DNA from 2 places in the Alloalcanivorax sp. C16-2 genome. Region 2 is predicted to be linked to the other one. Evidence: predicted binding sites of a transcription regulator. Region 2 holds the regulator's gene; the other holds the start of a gene.

Region 1 (4,647 bases), on a different contig from region 2:
CCGCCAGACCACAGTCGGCGAGCACCTGCCGCAGGTCGGCGTCGTCCGCGTCCGGGGCCACCAGGCGCAGGTTTTCCGCCACCGTGCCGTGCACGAACCAGGGGTGCTGGCCGGCCCATGCCAGCCGGCCATTGGCCCGGTCCAGTCGCGGCGCCGGCTGGCCGTCATGCAGCACGCGGCCACCATCGGCGGGCAGCAGACCGGCGATTACCTTGAGCAGGGTGCTCTTGCCGGTGCCGCTGTCGCCACGCAGCACCAGGCACTGGCCGGCGGCCACGCTGGCATTCAGGTTCTCGAACAGCGGCTCGCCGTCGTCGTCCGCGTAGCGGAAGCTCAGCCCCTCCAGGGTCAGAGCACCCTGGGGATTCCCGACCGCTCCTGCATGAGAGGAATCCTCGACAACCGGGTCGGCCAGCAACGGTGCCAGGGTGTCGGCGGCGGCCTGGGCGGCGGCCCGGTCATGGTAGCCGGCGGCGAGCTGGCGCAGCGGCTGGTAGAACTCCGGCGCCAGCAGTAACAGCCACAGGCCGGTGCCGAAATCCAGCCCCGGGCCGGGGCCGAAAGCCACCAGATCGAGCAGGTGCAGGCCCACATAGAGCGCCACCAGCGCCACCGACAGGGCGGCGAACAGCTCCAGCACCGCGGAGGTGAGGAAGGCGATGCGCAGGACCTTCATGGTGCGGCGCCGGTATTCGCCGTTGGCGATGTCCACCGCGTCCCGTTCCGCCTGCTCGCGGGCAAAGGCGCGCAGCGTCAGCACGCCGCGCAGCCGGTCCAGGAAGTAACCCCCCAGAAAGCGCAGGCTCTCCAACTGCCGGTCGGCGGCCCGTTGGGCGCCGGTGCCCACCAGCATCATGAACACCGGAATCAGCGGTGCGGTGCACAGAAATATCAGCCCCACCACCCAGTCCACCGCGAAGGCCGCGACCAGGAACAGCATGGTGGCCAGGCTCGCCACCCGCCTTTGCACGGCGAAACCGGCGTGGTAGCGGCCCACTGCCTCGGTCTGTTCCAGCAGGGCGGTGCTGGCCTCGCCGGGGGGCATGGCACCGCCGGCGCCACGCAACAGGGCGTCGGCCACCCGCTCGCGAATCGCCAGGCCGATGTCGGCGGCGGCACCGGCGCTGAAGCGCGCCCGGGCCGCGCCGGCCAGGGCGCGCAGCGCCAGGGTCAGCAGCAACAGCAGGGCCGGGGTCCAGAGACGGCCCGCGCCGGCCACCAGGTTGGCGGCCAGCCAGGCCAGCATGGTCGCCTGCAGGAGCGCCAGGGGCGCGTCCGCCAGGGCGGTCAGCAACAACCGTCTCAGCATCCGTGGCGCGTGGCGCCGTTGGTCCGCCAGCCAGGCGGCCGGGTCGGCTTGATGTGGATCAATGGGCATGGCGTTGGTTGGTTCCACTTTGCTCAATGTGACGTGAAGCGGCTCGGGCGCGATGCTATCCTGACCATGGTGCCAGGAGCGCTAACCGGGACGGCGCTCAATGGTAGACGTGATCCGGCGGGCTTTCACCCGCGTCATCCTGATCTCGCTCAAGGCACCGTCATTCGGTTGCGTGTAATGTCACGCATGCTGTACCTCGAACTGGAAGGCCATGGAGGACCTTCCGTGCACAGGCGGGCCGGTCGGTGGCTCGCCGGTTTGTAGTCAGGGGAGAACATCAATGATCGACGCCACGCTGGTCGAGTTGTCGCGGCTGCAGTTCGCCATGACGGCCATGTACCACTTCCTCTTTGTTCCTTTGACACTGGGCCTGTCCTTCATGCTCGCCATCATGGAGAGCGTCTATGTAATGACCGGACGCACCATCTGGCGGGACATGACCAAGTTCTGGGGGCTGTTGTTCGGCATTAATTTCGCCATGGGCGTCGCCACCGGCATCGTCATGGAGTTCCAGTTTGGTACCAACTGGGCGTTCTACAGTCACTACGTGGGCGACATCTTCGGCGCGCCCCTGGCCATCGAGGGCCTGATGGCCTTCTTCCTGGAAGCCACCCTGGTGGGGTTGTTCTTCTTCGGCTGGGACAAGCTTGGCAAGGTGCAGCATCTGGCGGTGACCTGGCTGGTGGCGCTGGGCTCCAACCTGTCGGCGCTGTGGATTCTGGTGGCCAACGGCTGGATGCAGAACCCGGTGGGGTCGGTGTTCAACCCGGACACCATGCGCATGGAAGTGGTGGATTTCGCCGCGGTGATCTTCAACCCGGTGGCCCAGGCCAAGTTCGTGCACACCGTGGCCGCCGGTTACGTTACCGGGGCCGTGTTCGTGCTGGCGATCAGCGCCTACTATCTGCTTCGTCACCGTCACGAAGCGCTGGCCAAGCGCTCCTTCACGGTGGCCGCGTCCTTCGGTCTGGCGGCGGCCCTGTCCGTGGTGGTGCTGGGTGACGAATCCGGTTACACCATCACCGACAACCAGAAAATGAAGCTGGCGATGATCGAGGGCATGTGGCACACCGAGGAGGCGCCGGCGCCGTTCGCCCTGTTCGGTATCCCCGACCGCGAGGCCCAGGAGACTCACTATGAGTTGAAAATTCCCTGGGTCATGGGGCTGATCGCCACCCGTAGCATCGATCAGGAAATTCCCGGCATCCGCGAGTTGATGGCGCTCTCGGAGTTGCACATCCGCGACGGGTTGCTCGCCTATGACGCCCTGGAAACCCTCAAGGTGGATGAGAGCAACGCGGAGGCCCGCCAGACCTTCCTGGAGAACCAGGAATACCTGGGCTACGCCTTGATGCTCAAGAAATACGTGGAGGACCCCCGCGACGCCAGCGATGAGCAGATCGCCATGGCGACCCGCGACGCGCTGCCCAATGTGTTCGCGCTGTTCTGGTCGTTCCGTTTCATGGTGGTGATCGGCTTCTACATGATCGCCTTGTTCGGCCTGGCGTTTTATATGGTCTCCCTGCGCCGCCGGGTGCCGCGCTGGTTCCTGCGCGTGGCGTTCTACACCCTGCCGTTGCCCTGGGTGGCCGCGGAGCTGGGCTGGCTGGTGGCGGAGTACGGTCGTCAGCCGTGGGTAATCGAAGGGGTGCTGCCCACCTTCCTGGGCGTCAGCAGCCTGACCGTCACCGATCTGCTGATCACGGTGGCCGGCTTCCTGGTGATTTACACCACCCTGGCGGTGATCGAGGTCAAGCTGATGCTCAAGTACATCCGCAAGGGCCCCGAGGAAGAGGAGAGCGCGGACAACCCGGCCCGGCTCGACGAGCGCTTTTCACCGGCCTTCAACCGGCCTCAGGAATAAGGAGACAACGCCATGCTGTTCGACTATGAAGTGTTGCGGTTGATCTGGTGGGCTCTGCTCGGCGTGTTGCTGGTGGCGTTCGCGGTGACCGACGGGTTCGACATGGGCGTGGCCGCGCTGCTGCCGGCGGTGGCCCGCGGTGATGGCCAGCGCCGTCAGGTGATCAATACGGTGGGCCCGGTTTGGGAAGGCAACCAGGTATGGTTCGTGCTGGGCGGCGGCGCCATCTTCGCTGCCTGGCCGGCGCTTTACGCGGTCAGCTTTTCCGGCTTTTACCTGGCCATGTTCCTGATCCTGGTGGCGCTGATCATCCGCCCGGTGGCGTTCAAGTTCCGCTCCAAGCGTGACGATGCCGGCTGGCGCGCCCGCTGGGACGCGGCGCTGTGCTTCAGTGGCGTGGTGCCGGCGCTGATCTTCGGCGTCGCCGTGGGCAATGTGCTGCAGGGCGTGCCGTTCCACTTCGACAGCGACCTGAGACCGTTCTACACCGGTTCCTTCTTTGCCTTGCTGAACCCGTTCGCGCTGCTGTGCGGGCTGGTGTCGCTGGCCATGCTGGTACTGCACGGCGCCACCTGGCTGCAGATCAAGGCGGATGGCGAGCCCGCGGAACGGGCCCGGCGCATTGGTCTGATCGCCGCCGCCGTGGTGATCGTGCTGTTCGCGATCGGCGGTTTCTGGGTCAGCAATATGGAAGGCTACCGCGTGGTGGGTGCCATGGACCCGATGGGCCCCAGCAATCCGCTGCGTAAGGAAGTGGTCACCGAGGCCGGTGTGTGGCTGGCCAACTACGGTGCCCAGCCGCTGCTGTGGCTGGTGCCGCTGGTGGGTTTTGGCGGGGCCGCCCTGGCCATGCTCGGCTTGTTCACCCGTATCGGGGCGCTCAGCTTCCTGGGCTCCAAGCTGTCGGTGGCGGGCATCATCACCACGGTGGGCGTGTCCATGTTCCCGGTGATCCTGCCCAGCAGTTCCGATCCCGGCCACAGCCTGATGGTGTGGGATGCGTCCTCCAGCCACTACACCCTGGGCATCATGCTGATCGCCACCGTGATCCTGCTGCCCATCGTGCTGCTCTACACCGCCTGGGTGTACAAGGTGCTGTGGGGCAAGGTCCGCGAAAGCGACGTCAACAAGGACATGTACTGAGGAGAACCGACAATGTGGTATTTCGCCTGGATTCTGGGTGTCGGTCTGGCCTGCACCTTCGCCATTCTCAACGCCATGTGGTTTGAGCTGAACGAAGTGACCGAGCAGGCCGAGCAGGCCAAACAGCAAGGCCAGGAGGACTGACCCTCCGGCCCGTCCCTCCGATCAGGCGCCGGCTTGCGGCGCCTGATCCCCTTCCCGCAGCCGCAACGGCGGCACCAGCCCGGCGGCGATCGCCATCCCCACCAGATCCGGCAGGCGC
Region 2 (4,647 bases):
GCCTTCAAAGGCGACGTCTATACCGGGCTGGATATTGAACGCTTCGATGCCGATGACTTGCAGGCGGCGCAAAAGCGCCTGCGCATTCTCAGCGGTCTGTATGGCGTACTCCGCCCCCTGGACCTGATGCAGCCTTACCGTCTGGAGATGGGAACGCGGCTGGACAATGCCCGTGGCAAGGATCTCTACCAATTCTGGGGCGAGATCATCACCGACCAATTGATCAAGGATATGAAGGCCGCCGGCACCGACGTGCTGGTGAACCTGGCCTCCAACGAGTACTTCAAATCCGTGCACCCCAAGCGGCTGCCGGGGCCGGTGATCGAACCGGTGTTCCAGGACGAGAAAAACGGCAAGTACAAGGTGATCAGCTTTTATGCGAAAAAAGCCCGGGGCTTGATGGCCGCCTGGATTCTGCGCGAAGGCATCGACAAGCCGGCGGCTCTGAAGAAATTCCGGGAAGCAGGCTATCGTCACGACGCGGAAGCGTCCACCGACACCAGGCCGGTGTTCCGGCGTGAAGAGCAGTGAAGGTGGCCGGTGAGGGGGGATCGCGCCTGAAACGAATCGCGGCTGAAGCCGCTCCTACAGTGCCTGCTTCGCGGTAGGAGCGACTCCGGTCGCGATCAACGGAGAGCGTCAGCGCCAGTCGCTTTCGAAATCCTCGGGCTTGACCACCAGCACGTCGTTGCCGGTGCGGGTAAGCAGGGATTCGGCGGTGGCGCCAAGCAGCAGGCGCTCCACGGTATTGCGGCGCACCGTGCCGACCACCAGCAGATCCGCGCCTTCCTCTTCGCAGTAGTCGGTGAGGGTGCGGGTAACCGGACCTTCCAGCAGGGTGGTCCTGTCCTCCGGCAGGTTCTCGCGTTTGGCGAATTCGGCCAGCGCTTTTTCGTGGTACTCGCGGATGCTGTTGGCGCTGGCGGCGTATTCGGGCAGGGCTTCGCCGGCCACCAGCAGCAGGGTTTCGTCCGGGTGCTCAAGCACATGCACCGCTTCCAGTTCCCCGTGCAGTTGCTCGCTCCAATACCGGGCGGTGTGAATCACCGCGGCGTCAAGGCCGCCGGGCTTTTCTTCCGGTTCCACGGCGGCGGTGAAGCGCGGAGGCGTTCCCCAGGGCTGGGAATGCACGCACAGCACGGGGCAGGGCGCATGACGGATCAGCAGCCAGTCGCGGGGAGTGAACAGGTGGCGTTTGAGGGTGCCTTCCTCGCTGGTGTGAACCACCACCAGGGCGGGGGCGCATTCCACCACGGTGTCACGCAGGGCCGTTTCCGCGTCGCGGTGCGGCGCCACGCGTTTATTGACGGTGGTTTCTCCAGCGGTCAGCTCATCAATGCGCTTTTCCCATGCCTTGGCGATCTGGCGTTCGGCGCTTTCCCGGCGCGCATCGTCGAAGCCCACCGCGCGGCGCATCGCCGGGGAATCGCTGTTGATCGCCACGGTCAGTGGCAGGCCGGAGGCCCGGGACAGTTGTAGCGCTTTTTCCAGGGCCGGTTGCGGCGCTTTCAGGTCGCGGTCGAGGAAAACCAGAATGCCATTTTCGGAGCTCATAGTCGGTGTCCTTGCTAGCGGGAATCAAGCGTCCTGCACGGAATCCAGGCGACCGGTGCCGCACAGGGCCGGGCGATCAAGAATTTCTACCTCGCGGCCATCCACCCAGAGCAGGTTCTGCTGCTGAAAGCGGGTAAAGATACGGCTCACGGTTTCCACCGCCAGGCCCAGATAGTTGGCGATGTCGTAGCGGGACATGGGCAGGCGGAAGCGTTTGTTGCTGAGCCCGCGACGTTGTTGCCGGGTGGCCAGGGAGAGCAGCAACGAGGCCACGCGGTCGTCGGCGCTCTTCTTGCTGAGCAGCATGTGCAATTCCCGGTCGGCACGGATTTCCTTGCTCATCAGACCGAAGAAATGATGCTGCAGGCTGGGAATCTTGTGCGACAGATCCTCCAGGCGGTGGAAAGGGATCTCGCACACCGTTGAGGTCTCCAACGCCTTGGCGTTGGACAGGTGGCGGGCGGTGCTGATGCCGTCCATGCCGAGAATCTCACCGGGCAGATAAAAACCAGTCACCTGCTCCTCGCCTTCATCGGAAAGCACGTAGGTCTTCAGTGCTCCGGAGCGAACCGCGTAAACGGAATGAAAATCGTCGGCGGCGCGGAACAGGTGCTCACCACGTTTCAGTGGTCGTCCGCGCTGGATGATCTGGTCGAGCTGGTCGAGCTGGGCGGGAGCCACGGCCAGGGGGAGACAGATCGGGCTCAGGCTGCAGTCGTTGCAAGAAACGGTGCGCGGCATGATGCCCCCTTGTTGGCTGCGTATGGAAGAAGATAACTCAGTGGTTATCAATGTTGCTGCGTACGACATTATAGAAGGCCCCATGGGCTGAACAAGTGTCGGTGGCCACAAAAACGGGCCAACCTCAGATGATGCGGCTGAAACGCTCTCCCTGGCTGGCGACGGCGAAGCGGTCGAAGGGCTGGACCAGGGCGCGTGCCACCAGCCGACCGGCTTCGGTGATCACCAGGTCACTGCCTTCCATGGCAAGCAGGCCCAGGCTTTCGAATTCACCGAGTTGCTCGAGGCTGTCGGCGAAGTAATCGGTGAAATCCACGCCCCAGTTTTCCCGGAACGCGGCCAGATCAAGACGCAGATCACACAGCAGCCCCATGATCACCGAGCGGCGTAGCCGGTCATCGCGATTCAGCCGATAGCCGCGCTCCAGCGGCCAGCGGCCAGCGGCCACGGCCTGTTCCCAATCCTCAAGACGTTTCGGCGCCTGGGCGTATACATCGCCCAGATCGCTGATGCTGCTGACGCCGAACCCGAGCAGGTCGGCGTCACCATGCAGGGTGTAACCCTGGAAGTTGCGGTGCAGCCGCCCCTGACGCCGGGCCACCGCCATCTCATCATCGGGCAGGGCGAAGTGATCCATGCCGATCAGTTCGTAGCCGGCCTGCTGCAGCATCTCGCCGGCGCGCACCTGCATCGCCAGTTTTTCGGTCGGGCTAGGCAGGGTCCGTTCGGCGATCTGGCGCTGAATCTTGAAACGGGCGGGAAGGTGCGCGTAGTTGTACAGGGAGATGCGGTTGGGACGCAGCTCCACCAGTTGTTCCAGGGACCGCGCCAGGCTCGATTCGCTCTGCCAGGGCAGACCGTAGATCATGTCCGCGTTGAGGGAATGGAAGCCGAAATCGGCGGCGTCGTCGAATACGCGCCGGATCATGTCCAGCGGCTGGACCCGGTTGACGGCCTGCTGCACACGCGGGTCCAGGTCCTGAACGCCCAGGCTCAGCCGGTTGAAGCCAAGCCCGCGAATCAGCCCCAGGCGGGAGCGGTCCACGGTACGCGGGTCGATCTCCATGGCGTAGTCGCCGCGGTCATCCTCCAGCAGGCGGAAGTAGCGGGCCAGGTCATAGACCAGCTCGGTGATCTGGGCGTCGTTGAGGAAGGTGGGAGTGCCGCCGCCCCAATGCATCTGCACTACCGGCCGTTGCGGTGACACCATGGCCGCCTTGCGCCGCAGTTCGCTTTTCAAGTGGGCGAGATAGTCCACGGCCCGGCGCCGGTTGGCGGTGACGATGCGGTTGCAGGCGCAGTAGTAGCACACCGTGGCGCAGAACGGGATGTGGCAATACAGGGAGAGGTCGCGGCGCTCCCGGTTCCCCGCTTCCACGGCGGCTTCCACGTCGGCGAACCGCAATTCCTCATGGAATTGGGTGGCCGGCGGGTAGGAGGTATAGCGGGCCCCGGGCCCGCCAAAGCGGCGAATGAGATCCGGGTTCCATGTGGTCATGGGCGATGCTCCAGGTAACAGGCGATGCCATCATGCCTGTCCCGGTGCGAACCGTTTTGATGTGCATCAAAGGAAGGTTGGAACGGAAACGTCGCCGCAAAAGGGCAGTGGCAGAGCACCGGCATGCAGCCACAACCCCTGGGCCAGGAACCACAATGCCAGCCCCAGGGTGGCGACCCCGGCGACTCGCCGCGCCGCCGGGCCGCGCAGACGCCGCAGCTGGCCACCGGCGACGCCGGCGGCGGCCACCGGGGCCACCGTGATGGCGCCGAACACCAGCATCACCAGGGCACCGCCTCCGGCGCCGCCGCTGGTGGCGGCCAGCAGCAGCGCCGAGTAGACCAGGCCGCAGGGCAGCAGCCCCCAGAGCATGCCGAGCGCCAGTGCCTTGTATGGGCGGTCCACGGGAATCAGCGCCGAGCGTGCCGGTTTCAGCCAGCGCCACAGGGCGGCGCCGGGGCGCTCCAGGGCACGCAGCGCGGCGCCGTTGCCGAGGAAATGCCAGGCCAGCAGGACCATCAGCAGGCCGGAGAACAGCGCCGGCCAGGCCGGGCCACCGGCGGGAAGCAGGTTGAGAAGACGGCCGCCCAGGGCACCGGCCAGGGCGCCCAGCAGGGTATAGCCACTGACCCGGCCCAGGGCGAACAACAACTGCCAGGCCCACAGGCGGCCGCCACGGCGCCGTGGCTCCGGGATCGCGAAGGTGAGCGCGGCGCCGATGCCGCCGCACATGCCCACGCAATGCACCATGCCGGCCAGGGCCAGCAGCGCGGCGCCGCCGATCAGGGGCAGCAGCGCTTCAATCATGGTCGCGGTCCTCGAACACGATGCGCCAGGCCTCGTGGTCCAGGTCT

The links. The regulator FNR, encoded in region 2, switches genes on or off when oxygen is low (the NO sensors DNR and NnrR bind a similar motif). The targets are predictions, from matches to a motif close to TTGATNTANATCAA.
Region 1: ACLD02_RS10975 (cytochrome ubiquinol oxidase subunit I) is a predicted target of FNR. The motif match lies at 1,518-1,531, and genes of this name have one in related genera.

What each region holds. Positions count from the first base shown of each region.
Region 1 covers NZ_JBKFTL010000002.1:156,052-160,698, reverse strand. Annotated here, with positions in the region: gene cydD (thiol reductant ABC exporter subunit CydD) at 1-1,378, opposite strand, end outside; gene ACLD02_RS10975 (cytochrome ubiquinol oxidase subunit I) at 1,659-3,242, shown strand; gene cydB (cytochrome d ubiquinol oxidase subunit II) at 3,255-4,385, shown strand; gene cydX (cytochrome bd-I oxidase subunit CydX) at 4,398-4,529, shown strand; gene ACLD02_RS10960 (response regulator transcription factor) at 4,551-4,647, opposite strand, start outside.
Region 2 covers NZ_JBKFTL010000003.1:345,097-349,743, forward strand. Annotated here, with positions in the region: gene yaaA (peroxide stress protein YaaA) at 1-531, shown strand, start outside; gene ACLD02_RS15200 (universal stress protein) at 640-1,554, opposite strand; gene fnr (fumarate/nitrate reduction transcriptional regulator Fnr) at 1,579-2,379, opposite strand; gene hemN (oxygen-independent coproporphyrinogen III oxidase) at 2,420-3,793, opposite strand; gene ACLD02_RS15215 (sulfite exporter TauE/SafE family protein) at 3,860-4,600, opposite strand; gene ccoS (cbb3-type cytochrome oxidase assembly protein CcoS) at 4,593-4,647, opposite strand, start outside.